2 regions of the Clostridium neonatale genome follow, and region 2 is predicted to be linked to the other one. Evidence: predicted binding sites of a transcription regulator. Region 2 holds the regulator's gene; the other holds the start of a gene.
The links. Region 2 encodes Rex, which represses fermentation and respiration genes when NADH is low (regulators of the CRP and FNR family bind a similar motif). Its sites were predicted from a motif close to ATTGTTAANNNNTTAACAAT; they were not measured.
Positions count from the first base shown of each region.

Region 1: a site for Rex is predicted at 3,084-3,103, ahead of adhE (bifunctional acetaldehyde-CoA/alcohol dehydrogenase). Genes of this name have one in related genera too.

Region 1 is NZ_UICR01000001.1:2,145,423-2,151,774, reverse strand. Features, by position in the region: gene CNEONATNEC86_RS09990 (DUF2089 domain-containing protein) at 1-215, opposite strand, end outside; gene adhE (bifunctional acetaldehyde-CoA/alcohol dehydrogenase) at 429-3,047, opposite strand; gene CNEONATNEC86_RS09980 (chemotaxis protein) at 3,518-4,423, opposite strand; gene CNEONATNEC86_RS09975 (class I SAM-dependent methyltransferase) at 4,593-5,759, opposite strand; gene CNEONATNEC86_RS21260 (hypothetical protein) at 5,907-6,056, opposite strand; gene CNEONATNEC86_RS09970 (GerW family sporulation protein) at 6,173-6,352, opposite strand, start outside.
Region 2 is NZ_UICR01000001.1:430,320-436,671, forward strand. Features, by position in the region: gene CNEONATNEC86_RS02000 (PTS sugar transporter subunit IIC) at 1-212, shown strand, start outside; gene CNEONATNEC86_RS02005 (PTS lactose/cellobiose transporter subunit IIA) at 225-560, shown strand; gene CNEONATNEC86_RS02010 (glycoside hydrolase family 1 protein) at 565-2,085, shown strand; gene CNEONATNEC86_RS02015 (redox-sensing transcriptional repressor Rex) at 2,584-3,210, shown strand; gene CNEONATNEC86_RS02020 (short-chain-enoyl-CoA hydratase) at 3,519-4,304, shown strand; gene CNEONATNEC86_RS02025 (acyl-CoA dehydrogenase) at 4,385-5,524, shown strand; gene CNEONATNEC86_RS02030 (electron transfer flavoprotein subunit beta/FixA family protein) at 5,538-6,317, shown strand; gene CNEONATNEC86_RS02035 (electron transfer flavoprotein subunit alpha/FixB family protein) at 6,340-6,352, shown strand, end outside.

The DNA.
Region 1 (6,352 bases), 1.7 Mb from region 2:
GTTGGATATGATATTCCGAGCTCTCTTTCTACTTCCTTTATACTTCCCCTGCATTTTATAAAAGTTTCTATAAAATAAAGCTGTTCTTTATTTAAATAATCAAATTTAGATAACTTGAATTCATTTTCTATAACAGTATTACAACTATTACATCTTAATTTAGTTGCCACAAGCTTCTTAGCACATATTGGACATCTACTTATTATCTCATGCATTAAATCATCTCCATTCCTTAATAATAATTTATCACTATTTATAAAATTTGTAAATAGACAATATTAATTTTTTTAATATTTCCATTAATTTTATTTATTTATAAACTTATAAAATCAAAAATATTAATTTATATTTTAATTTTTTTAATAAATATAATTTCCTAAAGAATAAAAAAGACAGCCTCCCTTAAGTAGACTGTCTTTAATCTATAACTATTTCTTTTTAGATTTTTTAGTTTCTTCTTTTTTTATATCATAAGCATTTATATACATTTCTTTAAGCTCACTCATAAGTGGATATCTTGGGTTAGCTCCAGTACATTGATCATCAAATGCCTGTTCTACCATTTCATCTAAGCTTGCATAGAATTTATCTTCAGATACACCAGCTTCTTTAATTGTTTTTGGCATATTTACTTTTACTTGTAATTCTTCTACAGCTCTAATTAATAATTGAACTTTTTCTTCTGTAGTATTTCCACCAAGTCCTAAATAATCAGCAATCTTAGCATATCTGCCTGCTGCACTTGGATATTTATATTGAGCAAATGCTGCCTGCTTAGTTGGAGCATCTGTAGCATTAAACTTAATTACTTCATTTAATAATAATGAGTTTGCCATACCATGTGGTAAGTGATGGAATGCACCTAGCTTATGAGCCATTGAGTGGCAAATTCCAAGGAAAGCATTTGAGAATGCCATACCAGCGATACATGATGCATGCGCCATTTTTTCTCTTGATTTAACATTAGTTGTTCCTTCACTATATGCAAGTGGTAAATATTTAAATACTAATCTTATTGCTTCAAGCGCCATACCATTTGTATATTCAGATGCCATTATTGAAACATAAGCTTCCATAGCATGAACTAATACATCTATACCAGCACAAGCTGTTAACCCCTTTGGTGAGCTCATCATAAGTTCAGCATCAACTATAGCCATATCTGGTGTTAAAGCGTAGTCAGCAAGTGGATATTTTATTCCTGTTTCTTCATCTGTTATAACTGCAAATGGAGTAACTTCTGAACCAGTTCCTGCTGATGTAGCAATTGAAACCATCATAGCTTTAACGCCCATTTCAGGGAATTTATATACTCTCTTTCTTATATCCATGAATCTCATAGCTAAATCTTCAAATCTAACTTCTGGATGTTCATACATAACATGCATTATCTTAGCAGCATCCATAGCTGATCCACCACCAAGAGCTATTATTGTATCTGGTTCAAAGCTTAACATTTCCTTAGCTCCAGCTTTTGCACATCTTAAAGTTGGATCTGGTTCAACATCACAGAATATTCTATATTGTATTTTGTTTGCATCTAAAATTTCTGTAATTTTATTAGTGTATCCAAGTTCGAACAATACCTTATCTGTTACTATGAATGCCTTTTTATTACCCATATCACTTAATTCATTTAAAGCAATTGGTAAACATCCATATTTAAAATAAGTTTTTTCAGGAACTCTAAACCAAAGCATATTTTCTCTCCTCTTAGCTATAGTTTTTACATTTATTAAATGCTTAGGACCAACGTTTTCTGAAACTGAGTTTCCTCCCCATGATCCACATCCTAATGTTAAAGATGGTGCAAGTTTAAAGTTAAATAAATCACCTATAGCTCCTTGAGATGCTGGCATGTTTATTAATGTTCTTGCAGTTTTCATTCTAGCACCGAAGGCTGATATTCTATCTTTTGATTTTATTTCATCTGTGTAAAGTACTGATGTGTGACCCATTCCACCAAGAACTATTAATCTATCAGCCTTATCTAAAGCTTCTTCAAATGTTTTAACTTTGTACATTGCAAGTACTGGTGATAATTTTTCGTGTGAGAATGGTTCTTCAAGCTCTACTGAAGTAACTTCACCTACTAATACCTTAGAAGTTTCCGGCACATCTACACCTGCCATTTTAGCAATTTTATATGCAGATTGACCAACCATGTTGGCATTTAATCCACCTTTTTCATTTAAGATAATCTTTCTTACCTTATCTATTTCTTCACCTTTTAAGATATAAGCTCCTCTTTCACTTAATTCTTTCTTAACTTCATCATAAACTTCTTCTAATACAACAAGTGATTGTTCTGATGCGCAAATCACTCCATTATCAAAAGTTTTTGATAAAAGAATTGAGTTCACTGCCATTTTAATATGTGCAGTTTCATCTATTATCGCTGGAGTATTTCCTGCTCCAACCCCTAAAGCTGGTCTTCCTGATGAATAAGCTGCCTTAACCATTGCAGGGCCACCTGTAGCAAGTATTATATCTGACTCTCTCATAACATTTTGTGATAATTCTACTGATGGTTCATCAATCCATCCTATTATTCCTTCTGGAGCTCCAGCTTTAACTGCTGCATCTAAAACTATTTTAGCTGCTTCAATTGTAGCATTTTTAGCTCTTGGATGTGGTGATATAATTATTGCATTTCTTGTTTTAAGTGCAATTAACGTCTTAAATATTGCTGTTGAAGTTGGGTTTGTTGTTGGAACTATAGCTGCTATAACACCTATCGGCTCTGCAACTTTAGTAATACCATATGTGTGATCCTCTTCTAGAACTCCACAAGTTTTCATATCTTTATATTGGTTGTAAATATATTCAGCCGCAAAGTGGTTTTTTATAACCTTATCTTCAACTATACCCATTCCAGTTTCTTCTACTGCCATTTTAGCTAATTTAATTCTGTTATTATTAGCTGCCATAGCCGCTTGTCTAAATATTTCATCAACTTGTTCCTGAGTAAAGTTTGCGAATTCTTTTTGTGCTACTCTTAATGCTTCAATTCTTGCTGTCAATTCTTGTGGGTTTGTAACTTTCATTCCCATACCTCCTAGTAAATTCACTAAAAAATTTATCTTGTGATATTTTTAACACTTTTCACAAATCAATTCTAGTCTATTGTTTGTCTTTTGTCAAACAATTTTGAATTATTTTTAAATTTTATTTAATTATAGCTAAAATTTTTATGCATCCATCGATTATTTTGTCGTTAATAGTTCATCTGCCCAAATTTGTATTGTTATTTTTAATTCAAAAAAATGGAACTAAAATTCTATTATATTTATCTTTCTAAAATCCTTACTAACTGCTTTAATAATTAATCATATTATAACGTTACTTGCTAAAAATTATTCATAAGAAAAACTATATTAAAATAATTTTCTTATAAGCTTAGCTAGATTTTTTATATAAACATATAAAATTTCAATTCCATTTTAAATTATCTTTTTATTTTTTAAGTATATATTGTTTTAACCAAACTACTGACCATTATTTATTATTCTGTTAATTAAGACAGTAAGTTATCTATTGTTTTAACTAATCCCTCAACTTCTGGTTTACTTAATTGTGCATTTGCTCCTACTGATTCTCCTTTGTGTCTTAGCTCATCAGTAATTAATGAAGAGAATACTATAACAGGAAGTTTTTGTAATATAGGATCTTCTTTAATTTTTCTTGTTAATGTAAGACCATCCATTCTAGGCATTTCTATATCTGTTATTAGTAATTGTACATCTTCTCTAAAGTTTTCACCTTTTTTAGCCTTAAGTTCAGTTAAATAATCTAAAGCCTGCTGTCCATCATCAAAAATTCTTAAATTTCTAAATCCTGCTTTGGTTAATGTATCTTTTAATAGTCTTCTTATTAAAGCTGAGTCATCTGCAAGCATGACTTTTATATTTGATCTATCTTTATAGTCTACATTTACAAGTCTGTCTTCACTTATTCCAGAGCTTGGACAAATATCTGTAACTATTTTTTCAAAGTCAAGCATTATCAAAACTTTTGTTCCAAGAAGAATATTCCCTACAGACAATGAGTTTTCTGATAAATCATCTGGTTTTCTTATTTCTTCCCATTTAATACGATGTACAGCTATAATATCATCAATATTAAATGCTACCTTTATTTTATTAAACTCACATATTATAACTTTAGCACCTATATTTTTTGATTTTTGCTTTGTTAAAATATATTTTAAATCTACTAATGTTAATATTTCATCTCTGCATAAAATAAGTCCTGCTATTTCAGGTCTAGGATCTGGAAGCTTTGTTAATCCATCCTTTGGCATTTCAATAACTTCTTTAACCTTAACAACATTAATTGCATAATGATTGCCATTTGCCACAAATTCTATTATCTCCAATTCTCCTGTTCCTGATTCTAATAATATGTCATTTTTAGTTTCCATAACATCTACCCCTTTACGCTTATATATTTAGTAATCTTCTCCTAATAATAAGATTATATCATTTATTCAACATTCTTCATATAATGTAAATCAAAAAATATCTTCAATTATTATCACATATTGAAGATATTTTAATTTATCTGTATAGAATTTTTTATATTTTGTTGAATTATAAGATACAACCATCGTTCTTTAACAATTTATATAAAGTTGGATTAAAATTAAATTCTTTAATTAAATTATTAACTTCGTTTAAAACTATATTTTTCTTTTCATCTGATACTTTGTTTTTGCTTGCTCGTATCAATATATTTTTAGGCGAATGAGCTATGTCTATAAATTCTAATAGCTGAGTTTTATATCCCATATATTCTAAAAGATTTCCTCTAATACTATCAGTCATAAGTGCAGCAATTCTTTCTTGTATTATTCCATAATTTGTTAGTATGTTTAAATTTTCACTTTTCATTTGAGCATTTAGTTCATGTTGACAACAAGGTACAGAAAAAATCATTTTAGCATTCCATTTTATAGCATTATAAAGTGCATAATCTGTAGCTGTATCACAAGCATGAAGCGTTATAACCATATCTACTTTATTATTATATTTAAAACCATTTATATCACCAAGCTCAAAATGAAGATTTTCATAATTATATGCTTTAGCAATTTTATTACATTTATTTATAACATCTTCCTTAAGATCCAAACCAATCATTTTAACATTTATTTTTTTTATTTCTACAAAATAATGATAAAGCACAAAAGTTAAATATGATTTTCCGCACCCAAAATCTAATATAGTAAGTTCTTTATAATCTTTTTTCTTTATTTCATCATCGATTATTTCAATGAATCTGTTTATTTGTTTGTATTTATCATATTTAGAATTAACAACCTTTCCTTCCTTAGTAAATACCCCTAAATCAATAAGCGGTTTTATTATTGTACCTTCTTTAAGTATATAATTCTTTTCTTTATTATGACTTTTGTTTGACAGTTTAGTATTATTAGTTTTACTTTTACTTAAAAGAATTTTACCTTTTTTAGAAATCTTCATATCAAAAGTTGTTTTCTCTGACCATCCGTTAAGCTGCTTATAATTATTATAAACAAACTCTAAAATCTTATCTCTAAGTTCTTCTTTTTCTATATTCTCATGAAATACCTGTTTATCAGTATACTTTTCAATTTGATAATATTCCTTTTTCTTATTTTCTTTTAAAAATATACTTATTTTATTATACTTATTTTCTTTATTTATTTTATTGCTTATAACTATCTTTATCAGTTCATCATTTAACATATCATCTATTGCTTTTATTAAATCTTCCATTTATATAACACACCTATCATAAAAAATAATATAGTATACAAAAGATTTTTATAACTTTGTATACTATATTATTATATATTGTAAAGATATTATTTCAAACATAAAATATGAAATACAATAAATTTGTTCTTATATATTTGTTTTTATCTACCAGCGGCACCCTCCAACCTTTACACTCCAATTTTTCAATTTTCTTGAGTTCTTTTCTTTTTGGTATGCCATATATTCCTTTTCACCTTTTAATCTTCTTTTTTTTATATCATTTATTGTTTTTATAGTAAGTTCTCTTGCAGTCATATATTTATACCTCCTTACTAATACTATTTACAATTAAATTTTCTCATAATTTTTATAAATCTAATCGCAGTATTATTAAATTGAGGTTATATATATGTTATATCTTATTTTATTTTTTATTCTTCATCTTCTTTATTATTCTGATTTTTTTCTTCTTTTTCTTTTTTCATACTTACTTTTGTTATAATCTCTGGAACCATTTCAATTAATGCTTCTAAATTATTTTTACTTTTAATTGGAAGCATGCTTACTTCACCTTTTTTAATTACAACAATTGCATCAGGAGTAATTCTTGC
Region 2 (6,352 bases):
TGAACTTTTTACCAAATGCTATTTCTGCATTTATGATGTCTGGTGGAGATTTTAGAAATGTAATTTTAGTACTGATCAATATAGTTTTAGCAACATTAATCTGGTATCCATTTTTTAAAGCATCAGAAAAATTTGAAGTTACTAAAGATGCTGAACGAGAAAAACAAAAAGCATCAAAAAAGGCTGCAAAAAAATTAGCTGTACAAGAATAGGAGTGATTAAATATGGAAGAAATAATAAATATTAATGAAGTAGCAATGGAAGTTATTCTTCATGCAGGTGATGGAAGAATGAAAATAGATGAGGCATTAGAAAAAATGGCTATCTTTGACTTCGAGTATGCTGATAAATTATTAAAAGAAGCAAAACAAGAAATTTTACAGGCACATAATGCTCAAACAAAAGTTATTCAAGCACAGGTAAGTGGTGAACAATTTGAATATTCATTGTTATTTGTTCATGCACAAGATACAGTTATGACAATTACCACAGAATTAAGAATGGTTCAAAAAATGGAGCCTATCTTTAAAGCACTATATCAACGAAGTAAAGGAGAATAGAATTATGATAATAAAAAATAAAGTATTTCCAGAAGGATTTTTATGGGGCGGTTCAACAGCTGCTAATCAAATTGAAGGGGCTTATAATGAAGGAGGTAGAGGTTTAGCAACATCTGACTTTGCAAGATTGATAACTAAAGAAATTCGTGACACTGAAGGCTCATTTGATGTTCATGTACCACATAATGCTGCTTCAAAAGAAATGGTAGAAGACATGAAATTACATCCTGAAAATTGGGAACTACCAAAACGTAGAGGAATTGATTTCTATCATACATATAAAGAAGATATTAAATTATTTGCTGAAATGGGATTTAAAGTTTTTCGTATGAGTATTTCATGGTCACGTATCTTCCCTAATGGAGATGATGAAATGCCTAATGAAGAAGGATTACAATTTTATGATAATGTGTTTGATGAATTGCATAAATATAATATTGAACCATTAGTAACATTATCGCATTTTGATACACCTTTACATTTGGCAGAAAAATATAATGGATTCCTAAGCCGCCATACAGTAGATGCATTTGTCAAATACGCTGAAACAGTTTTAAAACGTTATAAAGGTAAAGTTAAATACTGGTTAACTTTTAATGAAATTAATAATGTTCTTTCTAATCCTTTTACAAGTAGTGGTGTTATTTTAGAAGGAGCACCTGAACCAAATAGCTGTAATCCTTATTTAGGAAACTGGAAACTAAAATTCCAAGCAGTGCATAATCAAATGGTCGCTAGTGCCTTAGCAGTTAAGAAATGTCACGAAATTGATTCGGAAGCTAAAATGGGTAATATGCTTTGTAGATTAGAAAATTATGCTGAAAGTTCTAAACCAGAAGACCAATTACAAGTTTTGTTTGAAGATCATTTTAACTGGTTCTTTACAGATGTCCAAGCTAAAGGTGAATATCCATATTATATGAAAAGATTTTTTGATGAAAATGATATCCATATTGAGATGGGAGAAGATGATGAAAGGATTTTAAAAGAAGGATCTGTTGACTTTATTACAATTAGTTATTATATGACTTATGTTATGCGCTATAAAGGTGAAACAGTACCTAAACCAACAGGAAGATTGGTTTCTGATATTAAAAATCCTAATTTAGAGATGTCTGATTGGGGATGGACGATTGATCCTATTGGTTTTAGAATTACTTTAAATCATATATATGATCGTTATCATTTACCAATCTTTATTTCAGAAAATGGATTAGGTGCAGTTGATAAAATCGAAGAAGATGGTTCAATCAATGATGATTATCGAATTGATTATATGAAGAGACATGTTGAACAAATGAGAGAAGCTATTGAAGATGGAGTAGATGTCTTTGGCTATGCTTGGTGGGGACCAATCGATCTTATTTCTTCTGGTACATCAGAGATGACAAAGAGATATGGCATGATTTATGTAGATATAGATGACTATGGAAATGGAACTGGTAAGCGTAGTAAAAAGAAATCATTCTATTATTATAAAAAATTAATTGCAACAAATGGTGCGGATTTAGAAAATGATATTTAAAAAATAACTTAATAACTTGAAGGTAGAGTAGATAGTTTTAGGTAAAAACAAAACTATCTACTCTCTATTTGCATGCCAAGCATGGCAATAACTTGACATTGAAAGTCCGTTGTCGCTGGATCTATGCCAATAATGTAAACACCTTTTTTGAACTATTAATCACATTTTTTCTTGTTTGCTTCTGACATTAATCTGAGTTAAATAATTAATAAAAGTTGACATATGTATTAATTAAAAATATACTAAAATGTACGTCTTTATTATTTTTAATAATAAAAGTTGATAATATTTTACTCCATATTAATATACACGATTTTATTAATGATTTATATAACTCATATTTATAAAAAGTTATAATAAACTTGACATAGAAATGGATGGATATGATAAAATTATAAATTATAGTATATTATATGATTTGTTGAATATAAAATAATAATTAATTATGCATTGGGGGATAATTTAAATAGAGTATATTAGATTAAGGAGAGAAACGGAATGGAGAGAAGCAAAAGTATATCGATGGCAGTAATTAAAAGACTACCTAAATATTATAGATATCTTGGTGAATTAATGAAGAACGATGTTGATAGGATTTCTTCAAAAGAATTAGGAGAAAAAATAGGTTTTACAGCTTCTCAAATTCGTCAAGACTTAAATTGTTTTGGAGACTTTGGGCAGCAAGGTTATGGCTATAATGTAAAAGAGCTATATACGCAGATAGGATGTATATTAGGACTAGATAAAGGGTATGAAGCAGTATTGATAGGAGCAGGTAATATAGGTCAGGCTGTTGCTAATTATACTAGGTTTGAAGATTTAGGAGTTAATATAGGTACTATTTTTGATGTTAATCCTAAATTAGTTGGAATGAAAATAAGAGATATAGAAATAAGAGATATAGATGAGTTAAAAGAAACTCTAGATAGTAAGAAAATAGATATAGGGATAATTTGTGTTCCTCAAAAAAATGCGCAAAATGTTGCTGATGAATTAATAAGAGGCGGAGTTAAAGCAATGTGGAATTTTGCTCCAGTTGATTTAGTTGTTCCAAGTGATGTAAAGGTAGAAAATGTTCATTTAAGTGAGAGTTTAATGACATTAATTTATTTACTAAACGAATAAATTTGTTAAATAAATAATTTATATTAAAAGGAAAAAATATAAGCTTTTAATATAAATTATTTATTTTTTATTCATATATGAGTTTTTGTATGAACAATGCAGATAAAAGGTATAAAAAAGTTGGATGGAAAGATAATATTTTATTGCAAATAATGTAACTACGTATTATAATTTTAAATAAGGAGATTTAAGCTCCGTTGTTTTTTTGTTCAAGCTTGTTAATATTATAACAAGCATATTTAATATTTTTAAAATTGTAAGAAAATTAAAAAAATAAATAATATGATTTTAAAGGGAGAGTAAAAAACATGGAATTAGAAAATGTTATCCTTGAAAAAGAAGGACATTTAGCAGTTGTTACAATTAATAGACCAAAAGCATTAAATGCTTTAAATTCGGCAACATTAAAAGACTTAGATATAGTTCTAGATGATTTAGAAAAAGATAGCGACATATATGCAGTTATATTAACAGGAGCAGGAGAAAAATCCTTTGTTGCTGGTGCTGACATAGCTGAAATGAAGGATTTAAATGAAGCTCAAGGTAAAGAATTTGGTGAGCTTGGAAACAAAGTATTTTTAAGACTTGAGGACTTGGACAAGCCAGTTATAGCGGCTATTCAAGGTTTTGCACTTGGTGGCGGATGTGAAATATCGATGGCTTGTGATATAAGAATTGCATCTGAAGCAGCTGTATTCGGACAACCTGAAGTAGGTCTTGGAATAACGCCAGGATTTGGTGGAACTCAAAGACTACCAAGAATAGTTGGTCTTGGAAAAGCTAAGGAAATGATTTATACAGGAAGAAATATTAAAGCTGATGAAGCTTATAGAATAGGATTAGTTAATAAGGTAGTACCTTTAGAAAATCTTATGGAAGAAGCAAAGAAAATGGCTTCAATAATTATATCTAATGCACCAATTGCTGTTAAGCTAGCTAAAGATGCTATAAACAGAGGTATGCAAGTAGCAATAGATGAAGCTGTTATGATAGAAGCAGCTGACTTTGGTAAATGCTTCTCAACAGAAGATCAAACTGAAGGAATGAGCGCTTTCTTAGAAAGAAGAAAAGAAAAGAATTTCCAAAACAAATAATTTTTTTAGTCAAAAATCTATTAGAGATTTATATATAGTTTGCCTACTAGTAGGCTCCAATTAACAAGGAGGGTAATTTAATGAATTTCCAATTAACTAGAGAACAAGAATTAGTACAACAAATGGTTAGAGAATTCGCAGTAAATGAAGTTAAGCCATTAGCTGCAGAAATCGATGAAACTGAACAATTCCCAATGGAAAATGTAAAGAAAATGGGAAAATTAGGAATGATGGGTATTCCATTTTCTAAAGAAGTTGGAGGTGCAGGCGGAGATGTTCTTTCTTACATAATAGCTGTAGAAGAATTATCAAAAGTTTGCGGAACAACAGGGGTTATACTTTCAGCTCATACTTCATTATGTGCTTCAGTAATTAACGAACATGGTACTCCAGCTCAAAAAGAAAAATACTTACCAGACTTATGCTCAGGCAAAAAGATTGGTGCTTTTGGTTTAACTGAACCAGGTGCTGGTACAGATGCTGCTGGACAACAAACAACTGCAGTATTAGATGGAGATCATTATGTATTAAATGGATCAAAAATATTCATAACAAATGGTGGAGTTGCTGAAACATTCATCGTATTTGCTATGACTGATAAGTCGATGGGAACAAAAGGAATTTCTGCATTCATAGTAGAAAAATCTTTCCCAGGATTCTCAATTGGTAAACTTGAAAACAAAATGGGAATCAGAGCATCTTCTACTACAGAATTAATTTTTGAAGACTGTATAGTTCCAAAGGAAAACTTAATTGGAAAAGAAGGTAAAGGATTTGGAATAGCAATGAAGACTCTTGATGGAGGAAGAATTGGTATTGCTGCTCAAGCTTTAGGTATTGCAGAAGGCGCTTTTGAAGAAGCTGTTGCATACATGAAAGAAAGAAAACAATTTAAAAAACCTCTTTCAGCTTTCCAAGGATTACAATGGTATATTGCTGAAATGGATGTTAAGATCGAAGCTGCAAAACATTTAGTTTATAAAGCTGCTTGTAAGAAGCAATTAGGGCAACCATATACAGTTGATGCTGCAAGAGCTAAATTATTTGCTGCAGACGTTGCTATGGAAGTAACAACTAAGGCAGTACAATTATTTGGTGGATACGGATATACTAAAGAATATCCAGTAGAAAGAATGATGAGAGATGCTAAGATAACTGAAATCTATGAAGGAACTTCAGAAGTTCAAAAGATGGTTATCGCAGGAAGCATTTTAAGATAGGAGGACTTTTAGAATGAATATAGTAGTTTGTGTAAAACAAGTTCCAGATACTACAGCCGTTAAAATAGACCCAAAGACTGGTACATTAATCAGGGATGGTGTTCCAGCAATTATAAATCCAGAAGATAAACATGCTCTAGAAGCAGCTTTACAAATAAAAGAACAAACTGGTGCTAAAGTGACTGTTGTGAGCATGGGTATTCCTGCTGCAAAAGCTGCATTAAGAGAAGCATTATGTATGGGAGCTGATGAAGCCATCCTATTAACAGATAGAGCATTAGGAGGAGCTGATACTTTAGCTACTTCAAAAGCTTTAACAGGAATGATTAAGAAATTAGATTACGATATAATCTTTGCTGGAAGACAAGCAATCGATGGAGATACTGCACAAGTAGGACCAGAAATTGCTGAACATTTAAACATTCCTCAAGTAACTTACGTTCAAGACGTTAAAGTTGAAGGAGATACATTAATAGTTAATAGAGCATTAGAAGACGGACATCAAGTTGTAGAAGTTAAAATGCCATGTTTATTAACTGCAATTGAAGAATTAAATGAACCTAGATATATGAATGTTGCAAACATATTCTCAACTTCTGATGATGAAATCAAAGTTTGGAGTGCAGCTGATATAGATGTAGCTGTAGAAGAATTAGGACTTAAAGGATCACCAACTAAGGTTAAGAAGTCAATGACTAAAGAAGTTAAGGGTGCTGGAGAATTAGTTAAAGAGGATGCTAAAACTGCTGCAACTTACGTTTTAGGAAAATTAAAAGAAAAACACTACATCTAAGATAATAGGAGGTTAATTTATTATGAATATAGCAG